DNA from 3 places in the Streptomyces sp. NPDC088387 genome. Region 1 is predicted to be linked to each of the others. Evidence: predicted binding sites of a transcription regulator. Region 1 holds the regulator's gene; each other region holds the start of a gene.
What was found. Region 1 encodes HrcA, which represses chaperone genes, less so after heat shock. Its sites were predicted from a motif close to TTNGCACTCNGNNNNNCNGAGTGCNAA; they were not measured.
Positions count from the first base shown of each region.

Region 2: the regulator HrcA is predicted to act here: its motif matches at 1,186-1,212, upstream of groES (co-chaperone GroES).
Region 3: the regulator HrcA is predicted to act here: its motif matches at 2,097-2,123, upstream of groL (chaperonin GroEL).

Region 1 covers NZ_JBIVNC010000001.1:927,981-931,254, forward strand. Annotated here, with positions in the region: gene ACIQAC_RS04230 (nitronate monooxygenase) at 1-59, opposite strand, end outside; gene dnaJ (molecular chaperone DnaJ) at 277-1,413, opposite strand; gene hrcA (heat-inducible transcriptional repressor HrcA) at 1,414-2,430, opposite strand; gene ACIQAC_RS04245 (MBL fold metallo-hydrolase) at 2,601-3,274, shown strand, end outside.
Region 2 covers NZ_JBIVNC010000004.1:401,549-404,822, reverse strand. Annotated here, with positions in the region: gene ACIQAC_RS13215 (polysaccharide deacetylase family protein) at 1-259, shown strand, start outside; gene ACIQAC_RS13210 (polysaccharide deacetylase family protein) at 256-1,062, shown strand; gene groES (co-chaperone GroES) at 1,359-1,667, shown strand; gene groL (chaperonin GroEL) at 1,783-3,274, shown strand, end outside.
Region 3 covers NZ_JBIVNC010000011.1:138,619-141,892, reverse strand. Annotated here, with positions in the region: gene ACIQAC_RS27815 (metallophosphoesterase) at 1-79, opposite strand, end outside; gene groL (chaperonin GroEL) at 308-1,933, opposite strand; gene ACIQAC_RS27805 (cold-shock protein) at 2,250-2,453, opposite strand; gene ACIQAC_RS27800 (MoaD/ThiS family protein) at 2,905-3,180, opposite strand.

The sequences.
Region 1 (3,274 bases):
CCCGCCATGGGGGCCTGCACGATCGGGTAGGGAAAGAGATCGGTCAGTGCGGAGGACATGACGGCATGTTGTCACGTCCTCCGAACAAGTCCGAATCCGGCCTGACCGTTGGCATAGGCCGGGGGCATACGGGCCGCTTCCGGGCGACCACGGCCGGAAACTCCCCCGGTCCGGGGCCGCACCCCAGCGGCTACGGCCGGAGAATCCAGCCCGTCCGGCGCTTGAGGACGAGGCCGTTCTGGCCGAAGCGGGGCCGGGGGCGGCAGCCCCCGTGCCCTAACGCCCGTTGAACGCGTCCTTCAGTCGGGAGAAGAGTCCCTGCTGCCCCGGCTGAAACTGGCCCGTGGGCCGTTCCTCCCCGCGCAGCTTCGCCATCTCCCGCAGCAACCGCTCCTGCTCGGGATCCAGCTTGGTCGGGGTCTGGACCTCGACATGGACGATCAGGTCACCCCGGCCGCCGCCCCGCAGATGCGTGACACCGCGGGTGTGCAGCGGGATCGACTGCCCGGACTGGGTGCCGGGCCGGATGTCGACCTCCTCCATGCCGTCCAGCGTCTCCAGCGGCACCTTCGTGCCGAGGGCCGCCGCCGTCATCGGGATCGTGACCGTGCAGTGCAGGTCGTCACCGCGCCGCTGGAACGTCGAGTGCGGCAGCTCGTGGATCTCGACGTACAGATCGCCCGCGGGGCCGCCACCGGGGCCGACCTCGCCCTCGCCGGCCAGCTGGATCCGCGTGCCGTTGTCCACACCGGCCGGGATCTTGACCGTGAGGGTCCGGCGCGACCGCACCCGGCCGTCGCCCGCGCACTCCGGGCACGGGGTCGGCACCACGGTGCCGAAGCCCTGGCACTGGGGGCACGGGCGCGAGGTCATGACCTGGCCCAGGAAGGACCGGGTGACCTGCGACACCTCACCGCGTCCGCGGCACATGTCGCACGTCTGCGCGGTGGTCCCCGGCGCGGCACCCTCACCGCTGCACGTGGTGCAGACGATGGCCGTGTCGACCTGGATGTCCTTCGTCGTGCCGAAGGCGGCCTCGTTGAGCTCGACCTCGATCCGGATCATGGCGTCCTGGCCGCGGCGGGTGCGCGAGCGCGGCCCGCGCTGCGACGCCGTACCGAAGAAGGCGTCCATGATGTCCGAGAAGTTCCCGAAGCCACCCGCGCCGAAGCCACCCGCACCGGCTCCGCCGGCCTGCGAGAGCGGGTCGCCGCCGAGGTCGTAGACCTGCTTCTTCTGCGGGTCCGACAACACCTCGTAGGCGGCGTTGATCTCCTTGAACCGCTCCTGGGTCTTCGGATCGGGGTTGACGTCCGGGTGCAGCTCGCGGGCGAGCCGCCGGAAGGCCTTCTTGATCTCTTCCTGCGACGCGTCTCGGCGCACGCCGAGAACGGCGTAGTAGTCCGTGGCCACTTACGACTCCGCCAGGATCTGTCCGACGTACCGTGCCACTGCGCGTACCGCTCCCATCGTTCCCGGGTAATCCATGCGGGTCGGTCCGACCACGCCGAGCTTGGCAACCGCCTCGCCGCCCGAACCGTAGCCCACCGACACCACGGACGTGGAGTTGAGTCCCTCATGGGCGTTCTCGTGACCGATCCGCACGGTCATGCCCGAATCCGTCGCCTCGCCAAGCAACTTGAGAAGCACGACCTGCTCCTCCAGCGCCTCCAGGACGGGCCGGATGGTGAGGGGGAAATCATGTCCGAAGCGTGTGAGATTGGCGGTGCCGCCGATCATCAGCCGCTCCTCGGTCTGCTCGACGAGCGTCTCCAGGAGTGTGGAGAGTACCGTCTGGACGGCGCCCCGGTCCTCGGCTTCGAAGCTCTCGGCCAGATCCTGCACCAGCGTCGGCACGTCCGCGAAACGCCTGCCCGCGACCCGGCTGTTCAGCCGCGCCCGCAGGTCGGCGAGGGACGATTCGCCGAAGGGCGCCGGGCAGTCGACCATGCGCTGCTCGACCCGGCCGGTGTCGGTGATCAGGACCAGCATCACGCGCGCGGGTGCCATCGACAGCAGCTCGACGTGGCGCACGGTGGACCGGGTCAGCGACGGGTACTGCACGACGGCGACCTGCCGGGTGAGCTGCGCGAGCAGCCGTACCGTACGGGCCACCACGTCGTCGAGGTCGAGGGCGCTGTCGAGGAAGCTCTGGATCGCGCGCCGCTCGGGGGCGGTCAGCGGCTTGACCTCGGCCAGCTTGTCGACGAACAGCCGGTAGCCCTTGTCCGTCGGGATCCGCCCGGCCGACGTGTGCGGCTGCGCGATGAAGCCCTCGTCCTCCAGGGCCGACATGTCGTTGCGCACGGTGGCCGGGGAGACACCGAGGTTGTGCCGCTCGGTGAGGGCCTTGGAGCCGACCGGCTCCTCCGTGCCCACGTAGTCCTGGACGATGGCGCGCAACACCTGCAACCTTCGCTCGCTGAGCATCGCGCACACCTCCAGCGGTCGGTCTCTCGGCGACTGCCTGGCACTCTGCGCATGCGAGTGCCAGCCCTGTCCGGCCCAGTGTACGGCCGTCGGGTACGCCCCGGGCAAGGCCGGGCCTGCGAGGTTCGCACGAGGTCGTGCGGTGCAGGGCGTACCGCTAGCGTCGCCGTATGACGGTGACTTGGGAAGAGCTGGGGTGGGAGCGGCTGGGGGCCGGGGTCGGACGCCGCCGGCTGCCGGGGTGGGACTGCACCGTGGGGCTGGTGGTCGGGGAGGGTTCCGTGCTGCTGATCGACGCCGGGTCGAGCCTGCGGGAGGGTGCCCTGCTGCGGGCCCAGGCGGAGGCGCTCGCCGGTCACCGTGTGACTCATCTCGCGCTCACCCACCCGCACTTCGACCACGTCTTCGGCGCGGCGGCGTTCGCGGGCGCGGAGGTGTTCGGCGCGGTCGGGGCGGAGGCGGCGCTGAGCGGACGGCACGCGCGCGAGGAGCTGCGTTCGGACGCGGTCGGCAACGGGCTCGCCGAGGCCGACGCCACGGAGGCGGTGGACGCCCTCGTGGCGCCCCGGCACCACGTCGGCGGCGAGTGGACCCTCGACCTCGGCGGCGGCCGTCAGGTGCTGCTCGCGAACGTCGGCCCCGGTCACACCGCCCACGATCTCGCCGTACTGGTGCCGGGCGGGCCCGAGGTGGTCTTCTGCGGTGACCTCGTGGAGGAGTCCGGGGTGCCGCAGGCGGGCCCCGACGCCGTACCCGCGCGGTGGCCGCACGCCCTGGACCGGCTGCTGTCGCTCGGCGGCGAGGACGCGCTGTACGTGCCCGGTCACGGAGCGGTCGTGGGCGC
Region 2 (3,274 bases), on a different contig from region 1:
CGGCAACTACAACGAGGACACCCTGCGCGCCGCCAAGGCCTGCGGCATCAAGTACGCGCCGCTGTGGAGCGAGGAGGTCTTCGTCGACCGCTGGGAGTACCGCGAGTGGGACCGCGACCTGCACCCCGGCGACATCGTCCTCAGCCACTTCCGCGGCACCGACGACTGGAAGGGCACCATGCCCGACATGATCCGTCTCTTCCTGCGCAAGGTGACGGAGAAGGGGTACGCCGTGGCCCGCCTGGAGGACTACCTGTGAGGCCCCGGCTGCTCCTCACCGCGCTGCTGCTGCTCACCGTGTCGGCGGGCTGCGGCCGTACCGGCGGCCCGGCCGGCTGGGTGCGGACGGACGACGGGCCCGGCGCCGCCCACGGCGCCGGCTCCGGCACCCCCACCCCCGACAACGGCCCCCCGCACCGCCGCTGGGGCCTGCCCGCCCCCCTCTCCGCACCCCCGGCCGGCCCGGCCCGCCCGACCTCCCTGCCCCGGGTCGTCGACCACATCCCCACCCGCGACAAGGTCGTCTTCCTCACCTACGACGACGGCGCCGAACGCGACCCGAGATTCGTCGACCTGGTCCGCGAACTCCGCCTCCCGGTCAGCCTGTTCCTCACCGACAGCGTCGCGGGCCCCGGCTACGGCCACTTCGCCCGGCTGCGCTCGGTCGGCGCGAGCATCCAGAACCACACCCTCGACCACGCGGCCCTGCGCGGCCTGCCCTACGCCGGCCAGCGCGCCGAGATCTGCGGCCAGCAGAACAAACTCCGCTCCCGCTTCGGCATCCGCCCCCACCTGCTCCGCCCGCCCTACGGCATGTACGACGACACCACCCTGCGCGCGGCGGCCGACTGCGGCACCCCCACCCTCACCCTCTGGCGCGCCACGGCCACCGACACGGACACCCACTACACCCGCCCCCCACACCGCCTGACCCCGGGCGACATCATCTCGGTCACCCCGGACGAGACGACGGGCCCGACCCTGGTCACCCGCACCACCCGCCTCCTGAGAGAAATCCAGCAGGCAGGCCTGACGGTGGCAAACCTGGACGACTACCTGTAGCCCCCACCACCAGCCCGTCCGGCGTTTGAGGACAAGGGGGTCTGGGGGCACAGCCCCCAGGAAGAAAAACGCCGCCTCACAGGCAACGGACGTACACAGGAATCCGAACCCGCGCCGCAGGCACTGGCACTCCGCTTGACCGAGTGCTAATCGCGGTCATAGTCTCGGGTCTGGCACTCCCCCCTGGAGAGTGCCAACAAAGCGACGGGCAGGTCCGGCACCCGCGACGACGGATCGACCTGGTCGCCACCTCAGACAGTTAACCCCGTGAGATCTCCGAAGGGGGAGGTCGGATCGTGACGACCACCAGCTCCAAGGTTGCCATCAAGCCGCTCGAGGACCGCATTGTGGTCCAGCCGCTCGACGCCGAGCAGACCACGGCCTCGGGCCTGGTCATTCCGGACACCGCCAAGGAGAAGCCCCAGGAGGGCGTCGTCCTGGCCGTGGGTCCCGGCCGTTTCGAGAACGGCGAGCGTCTTCCGCTCGACGTCAAGACCGGCGACATCGTGCTGTACAGCAAGTACGGCGGCACCGAGGTGAAGTACAACGGCGAGGAGTACCTCGTCCTCTCGGCTCGCGACGTGCTCGCGATCATCGAGAAGTAATTCACCGCACAGTAATTCTTTGAGCTGCGCCCCAGGCCCCCGCGACCACTAATCACCCCGGGCGCCCGGGGCGCAGTGTCATTTCACCCAGAACTCCGAGAGGGCTCACGCTGTCATGGCGAAGATCCTGAAGTTCGACGAGGACGCCCGTCGCGCCCTTGAGCGCGGCGTCAACAAGCTTGCCGACACCGTCAAGGTGACGATCGGCCCCAGGGGTCGCAACGTCGTCATCGACAAGAAGTTCGGCGCTCCGACCATCACCAACGACGGCGTCACCATCGCCCGCGAGGTCGAGCTCGACGACCCGTACGAGAACCTTGGTGCCCAGCTCGTGAAGGAGGTGGCGACCAAGACCAACGACATCGCGGGTGACGGCACCACCACCGCCACCGTGCTGGCCCAGGCGCTCGTCCGCGAGGGCCTGAAGAACGTCGCCGCCGGCGCCTCCCCGGCCGCCCTGAAGAAGGGCATCGACGCGGCCGTCGCGGCGATCTCCGAGGACCTCCTCGCGACCGCCCGGCCGATCGAGGAGAAGTCCGACATCGCCGCCGTCGCCGCGCTGTCCGCCCAGGACCAGCAGGTCGGCGAGCTCATCGCCGAGGCGATGGACAAGGTCGGCAAGGACGGTGTCATCACCGTCGAGGAGTCCAACACCTTCGGTCTGGAGCTGGACTTCACCGAGGGCATGGCCTTCGACAAGGGCTACCTGTCGCCGTACTTCGTGACGGACCAGGAGCGCATGGAAGCCGTCCTGGAAGACCCGTACATCCTCATCCACCAGGGCAAGATCTCCTCCATCGCGGACATGCTGCCGCTGCTGGAGAAGATCATCCAGTCCAACGCCTCGAAGCAGCTGCTGATCATCGCCGAGGACGTCGAGGGCGAAGCGCTCTCCACCCTCGTGGTGAACAAGATCCGCGGCACCTTCAACGCCACCGCGGTGAAGGCCCCCGGCTTCGGCGACCGCCGCAAGGCGATGCTCCAGGACATGGCCACCCTCACCGGTGCCACCGTCATCTCCGAGGAGGTCGGCCTCAAGCTCGACCAGGTCGGTCTGGACATCCTCGGCTCCGCCCGCCGGATCACCGTCACCAAGGACGACACCACCATCGTCGACGGCGCCGGTGACAAGTCCGAGGTCGAGGGCCGTATCGCCCAGATCAAGGCCGAGATCGAGAACACCGACTCCGACTGGGACCGCGAGAAGCTCCAGGAGCGCCTCGCGAAGCTGGCCGGCGGCGTGTGCGTGATCAAGGTCGGCGCCGCCACCGAGGTGGAGCTGAAGGAGAAGAAGCACCGTCTGGAGGACGCCATCTCCGCGACCCGCGCCGCGGTCGAGGAGGGCATCGTCTCCGGTGGTGGCTCCGCTCTGGTGCACGCCGCCAAGATCCTGGAGGGCAACCTCGACAAGACCGGCGACGAGGCCACCGGTGTCGCCGTGGTCCGCCGCGCGGTCGTCGAGCCGCTGCGCTGGATCGCCGAGAACGCCGGCCTGGAGGGTTACGTCATCACCTCCAAGGTCGCCGAGCTCGAAAAGGGCCAGGGCTTCAACGCCGCCACCGGCGAGTACGGCGACCTGGTCAAGGCCGGCGTCATCGACCCGGTGA
Region 3 (3,274 bases), on a different contig from region 1:
ACTCGGTCGCGTCGACACCGTGCCGGTTCGGGCCGGGTGTGCGCTCGAGGTGGGTGTCGGACAGCTGAAGAATCCGCATGCGCCGCACGCTAGCGGGAGTTCACGCTCCGAGGGGCGGGAAGCGAACAAAGATCCCCCTTGCGGGGAGGCATGGAGGGCTTGCGTGGACGCGGATGTGCCACTCCGGTTGACGGCGTGTGCCGTCGGCACATGCCAACGCACCGGCGGGGAAACGCCCGAGGGCGGCACCCCCCGGAGTTCGGGAGGTGCCGCCCTCGGCAAAGGACGCTGGATCAACCGGAGTTGATCAGAAGTCCATGTCACCGCCCGGCATGCCGCCGCCGGCCGGGGCGGCGCCCGCCTTCTCCGGCTTGTCGGCGATGACGGCCTCGGTGGTGAGGAACAGCGCGGCGATGGAGGCGGCGTTCTGAAGTGCGGAACGTGTCACCTTCGCCGGGTCGGGGATGCCCGCGGCGAGCATGTCGACGTACTCCCCGGTCGCGGCGTTCAGGCCCTCACCCACGGGGAGGTTGCGGACCTTCTCCACCACAACGCCGCCTTCGAGGCCGGCGTTGACGGCGATCTGCTTCAGCGGGGCCTCGAGCGCGAGCTTGACCGCGGCCGCACCGGTGGCCTCGTCGCCCACGAGCTCCAGCTTGTCCAGCGCCGCGGAGGCCTGGAGCAGGGCCACGCCGCCACCGGCGACGATGCCCTCCTCGACGGCCGCCTTGGCGTTGCGCACGGCGTCCTCGATGCGGTGCTTGCGCTCCTTGAGCTCGACCTCGGTGGCGGCACCGGCCTTGATGACCGCGACACCGCCGGCGAGCTTCGCCAGGCGCTCCTGGAGCTTCTCGCGGTCGTAGTCCGAGTCGCTGTTCTCAATCTCGGCGCGGATCTGGTTGACCCGGCCCTGAACCTGCTCGGAGGAGCCGGCACCGTCGACGATGGTGGTCTCGTCCTTGGTGATGACGACCTTGCGGGCACGGCCCAGAAGGTCCAGGGAGGTGTTCTCGAGCTTGAGACCGACCTCCTCGGAGATGACCTCGCCACCCGTGAGGATCGCGATGTCGTTCAGCATCGCCTTGCGGCGGTCGCCGAAGCCCGGGGCCTTGACCGCGACGGACTTGAAGGTGCCGCGGATCTTGTTGACGACCAGGGTCGACAGGGCCTCGCCCTCGACGTCCTCGGCGATGATCAGCAGCGGCTTGCCCGACTGCATGACCTTCTCCAGGAGCGGGAGCAGGTCCTTGACGTTGGAGATCTTGGAGTTCGCGATGAGGATGTACGGGTCCTCGAGCGACGCCTCCATGCGCTCCATGTCGGTGGCGAAGTAGGCGGAGATGTAGCCCTTGTCGAAGCGCATGCCCTCGGTGAGCTCAAGCTCGAGACCGAAGGTCTGCGACTCCTCGACGGTGATGACGCCTTCCTTGCCGACCTTGTCCATGGCCTCGGCGATCAGGTCGCCGATCTGGGTGTCGGCGGCGGAGATGGAGGCCGTGGAGGCGATCTGCTCCTTGGTCTCGACCTCCTTGGCCTGCTCCAGGATGGCGGAGGAGACGGCCTCGACGGCCTTCTCGATGCCACGCTTGAGGGCCATGGGGTTGGCGCCCGCGGCTACGTTGCGAAGGCCTTCCTTGACGAGGGCCTGCGCGAGCACGGTCGCGGTGGTCGTACCGTCGCCGGCGACGTCGTCCGTCTTCTTGGCGACTTCCTTGACCAGCTCGGCGCCGATCTTCTCGTACGGGTCTTCGAGTTCGATCTCCTTGGCGATGGAGACACCATCGTTGGTGATCGTGGGGGCGCCCCACTTCTTCTCAAGGACGACGTTGCGGCCCTTGGGGCCGAGGGTGACCTTGACGGCGTCGGCGAGCTGGTTCATACCGCGCTCAAGGCCGCGCCGCGCCTCCTCGTCGAACGCGATGATCTTGGCCATGTGAAGTGGTCCCTCCAGGACTGGGGGTGATTCCTTCGGACCGCGCCCGCGCCCGCGACGGACGGCTCGCACACCTCGTGGTTCTCTGCCCCACCCGGCCTGCGGGCCTCACCGACCCGGTCCTTCGTTGTCACTCTCACCTTCAGAGTGCTAACGCCAATGATTAGCACTCGGGCATGGCGAGTGCAAGGTGCGCTCGTGAAGCGGACCGCGCGAGGGGGCGGCGCGAGGGGCGCGGGGCGGGCCCCGGGGGTCGGGTTCCGGACACATGGAAGGGCCCGTACCCTGCCGGGTACGGGCCCTTCGCGTGAAATGTTCAGGCGGCGACGCGAACCATGTCGGCCTGCGGACCCTTCTGGCCCTGCGAGATCTCGAACTCCACCCGCTGGCCCTCTTCCAGGGTGCGGTAGCCGTCCATCTGAATGGCGCTGTAGTGGACGAAGACGTCCGCACCACCGTCGACCGCGATGAAGCCGTACCCCTTCTCCGCGTTGAACCACTTGACGGTGCCCTGAGCCATGCCTAACTCCCCTATTACTGGCCCTTGCACAGATCCACACTTCGCGGATCCGGGTCAGACCTACGACCCCATCGGACGGGGGCGTGCGCCGGAACGCGTCGACCGCGGCTGAATGTATCTGTCCAACTGCCGTCTGCAACAGGTCAATCGGACGAGAAATCCGGGCAGGACCGGTCGGGAATTTACGGAGAATTCACCAGAGTTCGGGGCAAGTCGGGCCCGGCATAGCGAACATAAGGCGCAAAAGAACCACACACTTTGGCTACTTCTCATCGCAACGCGACGCCCGAGTGGATACGCCACTCATATGCGTCCGGCATGCGAGCCGCCGTGGTTCCCCAACTCTACCGCGCTCAACCCTACAGAATTGCCCCCTCCGCTTCTCTCACGGAGGGGGCAACTCAATGAACTCTTCGTAACCGCGCTTACTTGCGGTAACTGATCGCCGGGTTCAGCCGCCCGCGACGGCCGGAATGATCGACACTCCGGCACCGTCCGGGGTGGCCGTCTCCAGCCCCTGCTCGAACCGGACGTCGTCGTCGTTCACATAGACATTCACGAACCGACGCAGCTTGCCCTGGTCGTCGAGTACCCGGGCGGCGATCCCGGCGTGCTTCTTCTCCAGGTCGTCGATGACCTCACCGAGGGTGCCGCCCTCGGCCGGAACCTCGGCCTGACCGCCGGTGTAGGTACGAAGAATGGTGGGGATGCGGACGGTAACGCTCACTTTGAACCTCCGGTCAGCTGCTTCTCAGGGGCACGGGGCTGTGTTGGATCTGCGGCTACCGCCGCGCGGGCGCGACCAGCCACGACGGACCCGC